Regions from separate parts of the Streptomyces sp. NPDC003247 genome, predicted to be linked through region 2. Evidence: riboswitches for the same ligand, from Rfam matches in the RefSeq annotation. Region 2 holds a riboswitch; each other region holds the start of a gene.

Region 1 (3,919 bases), on a different contig from region 2:
CAGCCCGCCGATCACCACGGCGATCGCGGTGGCGGCGAGCGCGTACTGGAGGGAGTTGCCGATCGCGTCGATCGGCGGAACGAGGAAGACATGGCCGTCGTCGCCGGTCAGCGCCCGGTAGTAGGCGAAGTCCGGCGCGTCCAGCGAGCGCTGGACCAGGACCGCCAGCGGCAGCAGGATCAGCACGACGACGGTGGCCAGGACGCCGGCCAGCAGCGTCCACTGCCCGGCCCCGCGGGGCCGCCGCGCCGTCAGGGAGGCGTCCACCAGCCGCAGCGCGCTCTCCCGCCGCCGTACGGTCCAGGCGTGCACGGCGAGGACCGCGCCGACGGCGGTGAACTGGACGATCGTGAGGACGGCCGCCGTGGACAGCTCGAACAGCTCCGACGTCTGCCGGTAGATCTCGACCTCCAGGGTCGAGAAGGCGGGCCCGCCGAGGATCTGCACCACGCCGAAGGAGGTGAAGGTGAACAGGAACACCATGAGCGCGGCCGCGGCCACGGCGGGCCCGAGGGCCGGGAGGGTCACCCGGCGCCACGCCCGCCACGGCGACGCGCCCAGCATCCGCGCCGCCTCCTCCTGCCGCGGGTCGAGCTGCGCCCACAGCCCGCCCACCGTCCGCACCACGACCGCGTAGTTGAAGAAGACGTGCGCGGCCAGGATCGCCCACACCGTGGTGTCCAGCCGTACGCCCCACAGCTCGTCGAGGAGTCCGCCGCGCCCGACGAGCGCCAGGAAGGCCGTCCCTACGACGACCGTCGGCAGCACGAACGGGACGGTGACGACGGCCCGCAGGACCTGCTTGCCGGGGAAGGAGAGACGGGCGAAGACGTAGGTGGCGGGCAGGGCGACCAGCAGGGTGAGCGCGGTGGAGGCGAGCGCCTGCCAGGTGGTGAACCACAGCACGTGCCGGATGCCGGGGTCCCCGAGCACGTCGAGCAGGCGCCCGGCGTGCCACGTCCCGTCGGAGCCGAGCCCCCGCGCGACGATCGCGGCGACGGGGTAGGCGAAGAAGACCCCGAAGAACGCGACGGGCAGGGCCATGAGCCCGAGCCGCGCCGCGCTCCCGGAACGGCCCGTGCGGGCCGCCGGGCCGCCCGCCTTCGTCACTTCAGTACGAGTGAGGTCCACGACTTGACCCACTGGTCGCGGTGGGCGGCGATGTCCGCCGGGGCCATGGTCTCGGGGTCCTCGGCGGCGGGCCCGTACGCGGTGAACTCGGCGGGCACGGCCGCGCCCTTCAGCACCGGGTAGACGAACATGTTGAGCGGCATGTCCTCCTGGAAGCGCTTCGAGATCAGGAAGTCGATCAGCGCCTTGCCGCCCGCGCTGTTGGCCGCGTTGCTCAGCAGTCCCGCGAACTCGACCTGCCGGAAGCAGGTGCCGGTCGCGACACCGGTCGGGGCGGTGGTCGGCCGGGGGTCCGCGTAGATCACCTCGGCGGGCGGCGAGGAGGCGTAGGAGACCACGAGCGGCCGGTCGCCGCCGGCCTTCTTCCCGCCGGCCGAACCGGAGAACTCCTCGTTGTAGGCCTGCTCCCAGCCGTCGACCACCTTCACGCCGTTGGCCTTCAGCTTCTTCCAGTAGGCCTGCCAGCCGTCGTCGCCGTACCTGGCCGCTGTGCCGAGGAGGAAGCCGAGGCCGGGCGAGGAGGTGGAGGCGTTCTCGGTGACGAGGAGGTTCTTGTAGGCGGGCTTCGTCAGGTCGTCGAAGGAGGTGGGCGGGGCCAGCTTGTGGTCGGCGAAGTACTCCTTGTCGTAGTTGACGCAGATGTCGCCGTAGTCGACGGGCGTGACCCGGTGCTTGTCGCCGTCGAGCCGGTAGGCGGCGTCGACCTGGTCGAGCCCCTTCGCCTCGTACGGCTGGAAGAGGCCGTTGTCGAGGGCGCGGGACAGGAGCGTGTTGTCGACGCCGAAGAAGACGTCGCCCTGCGGGTTGTCCTTGGTGAGGACGGCCTTGTTCACGGCCTGCCCGGCGTCGCCGTCGGTGAGGACCTTCACCTGGTAGCCGGACTGCTTCTCGAACTCCGCGAGCACGTCCTTGGAGACGGCCCACGAGTCATGGCTGATCAGGGTGACGGTGGTGGAGCCGGAGCCGGACGCGGAATCGTCCGACGATCCGCACGCCGACAGCGTGACGAGGCCGAGGCCGAGGCCGACGGCCGCGGCGACGAACGTCCTGGTGTGCACTGGTTTTCCTCCTGGGGTTGACCAGGAAGAGACGCGGCCCCGCCCGGCGGACCCGGGCGGGGCACAACAGCTTGAGCGGTGACCGAACTTCCTACCCAGAATGACCTGGGCGAGGTTCAGAGGGTCTGCGGCCTGGTGCCGCACTCTCAGCGCTGTGGCGCTCCCCTGTCGGAATATGAAGATGTCGTCAGATCTACAGATGTCGGATGATGTGAAGATGTCGTACGGCGCTCAGACTACCGCTCGGTGGCCGCGAGCTGACCGCAGGCCCCGTCGATCTCCTGGCCCCGGGTGTCCCGGACGGTCACCGGCACCCCGTGCGCGGCGATGGCCTCGACGAACGCCTTCTCGTCCTCGGGCCGGGACGCGGTCCACTTCGAGCCGGGCGTCGGGTTGAGGGGGATCAGGTTGACGTGCACCGGTCGGCCCCTGAGGAGGCGTCCGAGGCGGTCACCGCGCCAGGCCTGGTCGTTGATGTCACGGATCAGGGCGTACTCGATGGACAGCCGCCGGCCGGACTTCTCGGCGTACTCGAACCCGGCGTCGAGCACCTCGCGCACCTTCCACCGGGTGTTCACCGGGACGAGGGTGTCGCGCAGCTCGTCGTCCGGGGCGTGCAGCGAGATGGCGAGCCGGCACTTGAAGCCCTCGTCGGCGAACCGGTGGATGGCCGGCACCAGCCCGACGGTCGACACGGTGATCCCGCGCTGCGACAGCCCGAGCCCGTCCGGTGTGGGATCGGTCAGGGCGCGGACGGCGCCGACGACCCGCTTGTAGTTGGCGAGGGGCTCGCCCATACCCATGAAGACGATGTTGGACAGCCGGGCCGGCCCTCCGGGGACCTCCCCGTCCCGCAGGGCCCGCATCCCGTCGACGATCTGGTGCACGATCTCGGCGGTCGACAGGTTCCGGTCGAGCCCGGCCTGCCCGGTCGCACAGAACGGGCAGTTCATCCCGCACCCCGCCTGCGAGCTGATGCACATGGTCACCCGGTCCGGGTAGCGCATCAGCACCGACTCCACGAGCGTGCCGTCGAAGAGCCGCCACAGGGTCTTGCGGGTGGTGCCCTGGTCGGTCGACAGATGCCGCACGACCGTCATCAGCTCCGGCAGCAGCGCCTCGCGCAGCTTCTCGCGGGCCCCCGCGGGGATGTCGGTCCACTCCGCCGGGTCGTGCGCGTACCGCGCGAAGTAGTGCTGCGACAACTGCTTCGCCCGGAACGGCTTCTCACCGATCCCCGCCACCGCCTCCTTCCGCTCGGCGGGCGAGAGGTCGGCGAGGTGCCGCGGCGGCTTCTTGGCTCCGCGGGGGGCGACGAAAGTGAGTTCTCCGGGCTTAGGCATGGCCTTACCAGTGTCGCAGATCGACTCGGGTGCCCCGGCTCGCCGTCGTGGCACCCCGCCCCGGGCCGTGACGACGGCGAGCCCCCGTCCGCCGGGGACGGGGGCTCGCTCGACGCGGGTGGGCGGGTTCCGTCAGGACGATCCCACGAAGAGCACCAGCAGCAGCCACACCACCGGAGCCGTGGGCAGCAGGGAGTCCAGACGGTCCATGATGCCGCCGTGGCCCGGGAGCAGGGTGCCCATGTCCTTGATGCCGAGGTCCCGCTTGATCATCGACTCGCCGAGGTCGCCGAGCGTGGCACTGGCGGCGACCGCGAGGCCGAGCAGCAGGCCCTGCCACCAGGTGCCGCCGTCGATGAGGAACTGCATGCACAGCGCACCCGCGAC
Region 2 (3,919 bases):
AACGCCCGTCGAGCAGCTGCCCGACGAGAGGGTCCTGAAGGGTCGTGTCCACGGACGCGAGTGTACGAGCCTCCACGGACACTTCCCCCTTTCCGTCCGCCGTCGGAGCACGACTGGAGCGGAGCTGTGACGCACCCCACCGCGTGGGGGAGACCGTGGCCGTGGCCGTGGTCAGAACGCGGGACGCTCGGGATCCAGCACGGCCAGGCCCTCCGCCGGGGACGACGCCTCGGCGAAGTGGCGCCGGGGGATCCGGCCCGCCAGCCGGGCCAGCCGCCCCGCCTCGACCCCGGCCCGCATCGCGTGCGCCATCCGCTCGGGGTCCTGTGCCCGCGTCACCGCCGACGCCAGCATCACCCCCGCGCACCCCAGCTCCATCGCCAGCGCGGCGTCCGAGGCCGTGCCGGCCCCCGCGTCCAGGATCACCGGCACGCGCGCGTGCTCGACGATCAGCTGGAAGTTGTGCGGGTTGCGGATGCCCAGCCCGGACCCGATCGGCGAGCCGAGCGGCATGACCGCCGCACAGCCCACGTCCTCCAGCTTCCGCGCCAGCACCGGGTCGTCGTTGGTGTACGGCAGCACCGTGAACCCGTCGTCGACCAGCGTCTCCGCCGCGTCGAGCAGCTCGACCGGGTCCGGCAGCAGCGTCCGCTCGTCGGCGATGACCTCCAGCTTGACCAGGTCGGTGCCGAGCGCCTCGCGCGCGAGGCGGGCCGTCAGGACGGCCTCTCCGGCAGTGAAGCAGCCCGCGGTGTTGGGCAGCACCTGGATGCCGAGTTCCTGGAGGACGGACAGCACCGAGCCGTGCACCGAGGGGTCCACCCGGCGCATCGCGACGGTCGTCAGCTCGGTCCCGGAGGCGATCAGCGCGCGCTCCAGCACCTCCAGGCTGGGTGCCCCGCCCGTGCCCATGATCAGACGGGACGAGAAGGCCCTCCCGCCGAGGACGAAGGGATCGTCGGCCATGGTTCAGCCTCCCTGGACGGCCGTGAGGACTTCCACGCGGTCTCCCTCGGAGAGGGCGGTGGCGGACCACCGCGCGCGCGGGACGACGGTCTCGTTGAGCGCGGCGGCCACCCCGGAGGGCGCCGCCGTCAGGGACCGTACGACGGCGTCGAGGGCGGTGCCGGCCGCCACCTCACGCCGCTCACCGTTGACGGAGATGTTCATGCGGGCTGCTCCGAGAGTGCGGCGGCGCCGAAGCGCCGGGGGGTGAAGGGACGGGCCTCGTCGGGAAGTTCAGCGGTGGCCAGGACGTGCGCCATCACGTCGCCGGTCACCGGCGTCAGCAGCACACCGTTGCGGTAGTGCCCGGTGGCCAGCAGCAGGCCGTCCAGTCCGGTCGGCCCGAGCAGCGGCGCGTTGTCCGGCGACCCGGGGCGCAGTCCCGCGCGCGTCTCCGTCAGCGGCAGCTCGGTGATCCCGGGGACCAGCTCGTGCGCGTCCCGCAGCAGCTGGTACACGCCCCCGGCCGTCACCGTCGTGTCCCAGCCCAGTTCCTCACTGGTCGCGCCGACGACGAGCTCGCCGTTCTCCCGCGGCACCAGGTACACCTGGCTGCCGCGCACCACGGCCCGCACCGTGCGGCTCAGGAACGGCGCGTACGCCCGCGGCACGGTCAGCCGCAGCACCTCCCCCTTCACGGGCCGCACCGGCGGCAGCACCTCGTCCGGCACCCCCGCGAGCCGTCCGCTCAGGCTGCCGGCCGCGAGCACCACCTGTCCCGCGCCCAGCGCGTCTCCCGCGCGCGTGAGGACGCCGGCGGCCCGGCCGGCCACCACCGACAGCCGCTCCGCCCACGTCCGGTGGAAGACCACCTCGGCCCGCTCGCACGCGGCCACCAGCGCTCCCGCCAGCCGCCGCGGATCGATCTGGTGGTCGCCGTCCACCCGCAGCCCGCCGCGCACCCCCGGCGCGAGCATCGGCTCCAGCCGCCGGCACTCCCGCCCGGTGAGCCACTCCGACTCCAGCCCCGTCCGCCGTTGCAGGGCGTGCAGGTCCCGCAGGTGGGCGCGGTCGTCGGCGTCGAGGGCGACCGCGAGCGTGCCGCAGCGGCGGTAGCCGAGGTCGTGACCGGTGAGGTCGCTCAGCTCGGCCGCGAAGTCGGGGTAGCGGCGGGCCGAGGCGAGGTTGAGGCCGAGCAGCGTCTGCTCGCCGTAGTGCAGCTCCGTGACGGCGGCCAGCATCCCGGCCGCCACCTGCGCGGCCCCACCGCCCGGTTCCGGGTCGACCACCGCCGTGGCGAACCCGCGCTGCGCGGCCCGCCACGCCGTGACCAGCCCGATGATGCCGCCCCCGACGACGAGGACGTCTGACGTACGTGAGGACATGGGCGTCCAGCCCCTCCCTTCGCCGGCATGACCCGGATCAGGTTCGTACGGTCGGAGGCCGCCAGCCTCCCTCTCAGCCCGGTGCGTCCGGGCTCCCGCGAGTGCTCTACGGTGGCCACCCTAGCCCGACGCCGGACGACTCAGTAAGGGAGCCTCCGCCCGTGACCCGCCCGCCCGCCTCCCCCCACCCCTCCGCGGCGGACGGCCCCGCCCCGCGTCACCGGTCCCTCGACGGTCTCGTGCTCGCCCCCGTCGCCGACCAGGCCCCCGGGCAGGTGGGCACCCGCACCCGGTTCACGTACCACGAGAAGGACGGCGAGATCTGGGCCGAGTACGCGGGGGGCGACGTCGTACGCGGGCATCTGGTGGGTACCCGGCAGGGGGACCGGCTCGACTTCCGCTACGTCCAGCTCAAGCGGGACGGCGCGACCTCGTCGGGGCACTGCGTGGCGACGGTCGTGGAGCTGCCCGACGGCAGGGTCCGGCTCGAGGAGACGTGGGAGTGGGAGTCCGGGCCGGGCAGCGGCACGAGCGTTGTGGAGCAGGTCACGGAGCACGGCCACTGACTGACGGGTCGTCAGGTGTCTATGGTGATCAGGTGAGCGAGCGGACGCAGGACGAAGACAGGTCACCGGCGCGGCGCGTGGTCGTCGTCGGCGCGGGCATGGCCGGGGTGCAGACCGCGGTCGCACTGCGCGAACAGGGCTTCACCGGCACGGTGAGCCTGATCGGCGCGGAGCCCCACCAGCCCTACGACCGGCCACCGCTGTCCAAGGCCGTCCTGCTCGGCAAGGCGGAGGGCTCCGCGCTCGACGTCGACTTCGAGGGCCTCGGCATCGGCCTGCGGCTGGGCAGCGAGGCCCTCGGCGTGCGCGTCGCCGACCGTGAACTGGACACCGAGGCCGGGCCCGTCCCGTACGACGTCCTGGTCCTCGCCACCGGCGCGGAACCGATCCGGCTGCCCGGCGCCGAGGGCGTGCCCGGCGTCCACCTGCTGCGCACCCTGGACGACGCCGAACGCCTGCGGCCCGTGCTCGCCCGGCAGCACGACGTCGTGGTCGTCGGCGCCGGCTGGATCGGCGCGGAGTTCGCCACGGCGGCCCGGGAGGCCGGCTGCGCCGTCACCGTCGTCGAGGCCGCCGAGCGTCCGCTGGCCGGCGCCCTGCCCGCCGAGGTCGCCGCCCCGATGACCGCCTGGTACGCCGACAGCGGCACCGTGCTGCGCACCCACGCGCGCGTGGAGCGCGTCGAGCCCGGTGCCGTCGTCCTCGACGACGGGTCGCGGCTGCCCGCCGGTGCCGTCGTGGTCGGCATCGGCGCCCGGCCCGCCACGGCCTGGCTGGCCGGCTCCGGCATCGCCCTCGGCGCCGACGGCGAGGTCGTGGCCGACGCCCATCTGCGCACCTCCGCGCCGGACGTGTACGCGGTCGGCGACTGCGCCTCCTTCCCGTCGGCCCGGTACGGCGAGCGGCTCCTCGTCCACCACTGGGACAACGCCCTCCAGGGCCCGCGCACGGTGGCGGCGAACATCCTCGGCGAGGCCACCGGCGAACCCCTGGCGGTCTACGACCCGGTCCCGTACTTCTGGT
Region 3 (3,919 bases), on a different contig from region 2:
GTGTTGCCGGTCAGGGCGGCCCAGTCGATGAACCACGAGCCCAGGAAACCGATCAGCAGCAGCGAGACGAGTGTCCCGAGCACCGCGACCGAGGTGCGGGCCGAGAGTCCGTGACACAGGTAGAGCGCGATCAGCATGATCGCGCTCGCCCCCACGACCGCCACGACCAGCGGGTTCGAGCCCTGCAGGATCGCGGGCAGGATGAAGAAGTTCAGGATCAAAAAACTGATGGCCAGTGCAACCAGTGCCATCACGCCCCGCAGCCGCCCGACGAGGACGACGGCGACGGCGAAGATGGCGGCGAGCACCGCCAACGGGACACGGCGGTTCACGTCGGTGACCGAGTACTGCAGGTCCTTCGGCGCGGAGGGCTCGTAGGCGACCACGACCTTCTGGCCCTCGTGCAACTGCCGTGACTGGTCAGGCTGCACGATCTCCGTGAACGTACGGCCCTTGTCGTCGCCGGTGTCCACCCGGATCGTCGCCCGCTTGCAGGTGCCGTTCTCCTGCTGCTCCGCGGAGGAACCCTCGGCCGTCGAGGTGTCGCCGGTCGCGGTGGCGCCCGAGGCGTTCACCGACGAGCAGCTGACGCTCACGACCTTGGTGACCGTCGCATGCTGCGTCTGCCGGTCGAAACCCACCCCGGTGCGCTCGTGCGGCGGAGCACCGCCGGGCCAGAGCACGACCAGGCCGGCGAGCACGGCCACGGCGAACGGGATGAGAACGGCCGCGATGACCTTGCGCAGATGCTGGGAGACAGGGGCGGCCGGGCCGTGGCTGTGCGAGTGCCCGTGCCCTCCGCCGGAGCCCGGGCCGTGCCCTCCGCCGCCAGGACCGGGGCCATGTCCGCCGCCCGGACCGCCACCGTGTCCACCGCCGAGTCCGCCACCCGGCCCATGCCCATGGCCGTGCCCGCCGTGGTGGGAGCTGCCCGGTCCGTGTCCGCCGTTGCGGGGACCGACCGGTCCGTGCCCGCCGCCGAAGCCGGGGCGGCCGTCTCCGTACCCGGACCCCGGGGCGCTCCCGCCCTGGGCAGAGGGACTGGCCTCAGGCCCGGAGCCAGGAACGGTCCCAGGACCGTGACCGGCACCCGGAGCTGAAGCTGGGTGAGGGCGTGGCCCGGGACGTGGCCCTGGACCCGGACCGGAATCAGGACCGTTTCCGGCACCCGGTCCGCGATGCGGTTCGGGTGGTGGGTACGGGGGGTGGTGTGTCGTGGTCACCGACCGATCATCGCAAGAACGACAGGGGCCCCCTGGTCACCGCGCCCGAATTGCCGCTAGCGTGGGGGCAACCTTTGCACACGCGGGAGCTCGGAGCACCGGGCTGAGAGGGCGCTGACCTCCGTCTTCGCGATGTTTCACGTGGAACGTCACTGGAACCAAGTGATGTTTCACATGAAACGTCGGCAGACGGTAGCCGCTGCGTCGACCGCTGAACCTGTTACCGGGTAATGCCGGCGTAGGGAGTAGGTCTCATGACCATCAAGGACGCACGCACGCCTGCCTCCACGGAGATCTCTGCCGAGATCTCCGCCAATGGGGAGGCTGGGAAGTCCATCGGCTGGCACAAGGCGTATGTCGAGGGCGCGCGCCCCGACCTGCGGGTGCCGGTCCGTCAGGTGCATCTCACCAACGGGCAGTCGGTCACGCTGTACGACACGTCCGGCCCGTACACCGATCCGCTCGTCGAGACCGACGTCCGCAGGGGCCTGTCGCCGCTGCGGGAGAACTGGATCATCGCCCGCGGGGACACCGAGGAGTACGCGGGCCGCCCCGTCCGTCCCGAGGACGACGGCATCAAGCACACCTCGCCGCGCGGCGGCCTGCGGAACCTGGACGCGGTCTTCCCCGGACGACCCCGACTGCCGCGCCGTAGCCGGGACGGCAAGGCGGTCACCCAGCTCGCGTATGCGCGCCGCGGCGAGATCACACCCGAGATGGAGTACGTGGCCCTCCGGGAGAACGTGGCGCCCGAGGTGGTGCGCGAGGAGATCGCGGCGGGCCGTGCGGTCCTGCCCGCGAACGTCAACCACCCGGAGATCGAGCCGATGATCATCGGCAAGCGGTTCCTGGTGAAGGTCAACGCCAACATCGGCAACTCGGCGGTGACGTCCTCCATCGAGGAGGAGGTCGAGAAGATGACCTGGGCGACCCGCTGGGGTGCGGACACGGTCATGGACCTGTCCACCGGTCGCAACATCCACACCACCCGTGAGTGGGTGCTGCGCAACTCCCCTGTTCCCATCGGCACGGTGCCGCTGTACCAGGCACTGGAGAAGGTCGACGGCAAGGCCGAGGAACTGACCTGGGAGATCTACAAGGACACCGTCATCGAGCAGGCCGAGCAGGGCGTGGACTACATGACCGTCCACGCGGGCGTCCGTCTGCCGTACGTCCCGCTGACCGCGAACCGCAAGACCGGCATCGTCTCGCGTGGCGGCTCGATCATGGCGGCGTGGTGCCTGGCCCACCACAAGGAATCGTTCCTCTACGAGCACTTCGAGGAGCTCTGCGAGATCCTCGCCGCCTACGACGTCACGTACTCGCTCGGAGACGGCCTCAGGCCCGGTTCGATCGCCGACGCCAATGACGAGGCGCAGTTCGCGGAACTGCGCACCCTGGGGGAACTCAACCGGATCGCGAAGCGTTTCCATGTTCAGACGATGATCGAGGGCCCGGGACATGTCCCGATGCACAAGATCAAGGAGAACATCGACCTTCAGCAGGAGATCTGTGATGAAGCTCCGTTCTATACGCTCGGCCCGCTGACGACGGACGTCGCGCCGGCGTACGACCACATCACCTCCGGTATCGGTGCCGCGATGATCGCCTGGTGGGGCACGGCCATGCTCTGTTACGTCACGCCGAAGGAGCACCTGGGCCTGCCCAACCGTGACGACGTCAAGACCGGCGTCATCACGTACAAGATCGCAGCCCATGCGGCCGACCTCGCCAAGGGGCACCCCGGTGCGCAGGAGTGGGACGACGCGTTGTCCGACGCCCGCTTCGAGTTCCGCTGGGAGGACCAGTTCAATCTTGCCCTCGACCCGGACACGGCCCGTGAGTTCCACGACGAGACCCTGCCGGCCGAACCGGCTAAGACCGCTCACTTCTGCTCGATGTGCGGGCCGAAGTTCTGCTCGATGAAGATCTCCCAGGACATCCGCCGTGAACACGGGGGATCGCGTGCGGAGATCGAGGAAGGGATGGCGCGGAAGTCGCAGGAGTTCGCGGCGGCGGGCAACCGGGTCTATCTGCCGCTCGCGGACTGATACCGAAGGCTCAGTGGCCCGGGGCGGTGCGAGGCTGTCCTGCGGCCAGGCCCACCGCTTGGCTCGTGGCTCGGCCTGTGCCGGCGGAGGCCGTAGGTGTGCCGGTGGCGCGAGACGCTTCTTGAGGTGAGGGTGCGGGCCGGGTGGGCTGGCCCGTACCCAGCCGGGTGTACGGCTTGCGTCCCCTTCGGTGGGGGGCGCAAGCCGTGGGCCTATTCCGGCTGGTGTTCGGGCCCTCCGAAGTCCGGGCTGGTGTAGTCCGGGCTGGTGTAGCTCGGACGGGAGCCGGTCGAGCGCCCGTCGTCCGGGCTGCTGAAGCCCGGACGGTCGTAGCCGATCTTCGGCAGACGGCCGGGGGGTGCCTGTGGGGCCGGGTCGCTATGCAGTGCGGCGGCCGTGCCCGGGTTGACGAGGGCCTCGCGCAGGAACGGCATTATGCCCCGTTTCAGCAGGGCTTCTCGCCAGGCTTCCCGGGCGCGGGCCACCTCCTCGCTCAGTTCGGCGTACGGACCGGCCTCCAGGGTCGGCCGGTTGCGCAGGGCGGTGAGGAGGAGTCCCACGGTGGCGACGAGGATCGCGGCCGCGGCGATGGCTCCGAAGGCCCAACCGGTGGTGAGTATGGCCTGGGCGAACGACTGTCCGGGG

Evidence for each region. A riboswitch is a leader RNA that binds a small molecule or an ion and turns the genes downstream of it on or off. The one in region 2 is predicted to bind thiamine pyrophosphate.
Region 1: linked by a shared signal. The riboswitch ahead of ACFYWQ_RS28690 (thiamine ABC transporter substrate binding subunit) and the one ahead of thiO (glycine oxidase ThiO) in region 2 are both predicted to bind thiamine pyrophosphate.
Region 3: linked by a shared signal. The riboswitch ahead of thiC (phosphomethylpyrimidine synthase ThiC) and the one ahead of thiO (glycine oxidase ThiO) in region 2 are both predicted to bind thiamine pyrophosphate.

What each region holds. Positions count from the first base shown of each region.
Region 1 covers NZ_JBIAPF010000009.1:116,595-120,513, forward strand. The annotation lists gene ACFYWQ_RS28685 (ABC transporter permease) at 1-1,131, opposite strand, end outside; gene ACFYWQ_RS28690 (thiamine ABC transporter substrate binding subunit) at 1,107-2,189, opposite strand; TPP riboswitch at 2,260-2,366, opposite strand; gene rlmN (23S rRNA (adenine(2503)-C(2))-methyltransferase RlmN) at 2,426-3,532, opposite strand; gene ACFYWQ_RS28700 (phosphatidate cytidylyltransferase) at 3,665-3,919, opposite strand, start outside.
Region 2 covers NZ_JBIAPF010000001.1:196,969-200,887, reverse strand. The annotation lists gene pknB (Stk1 family PASTA domain-containing Ser/Thr kinase) at 1-52, opposite strand, end outside; gene ACFYWQ_RS00845 (thiazole synthase) at 172-966, opposite strand; gene thiS (sulfur carrier protein ThiS) at 970-1,170, opposite strand; gene thiO (glycine oxidase ThiO) at 1,167-2,330, opposite strand; TPP riboswitch at 2,328-2,439, opposite strand; gene ACFYWQ_RS00830 (hypothetical protein) at 2,492-2,896, shown strand; gene ACFYWQ_RS00825 (NAD(P)/FAD-dependent oxidoreductase) at 2,995-3,919, shown strand, end outside.
Region 3 covers NZ_JBIAPF010000007.1:174,576-178,494, reverse strand. The annotation lists gene ACFYWQ_RS24270 (YibE/F family protein) at 1-1,223, opposite strand, end outside; TPP riboswitch at 1,296-1,485, shown strand; gene thiC (phosphomethylpyrimidine synthase ThiC) at 1,478-3,274, shown strand; gene ACFYWQ_RS24260 (hypothetical protein) at 3,487-3,919, opposite strand, start outside.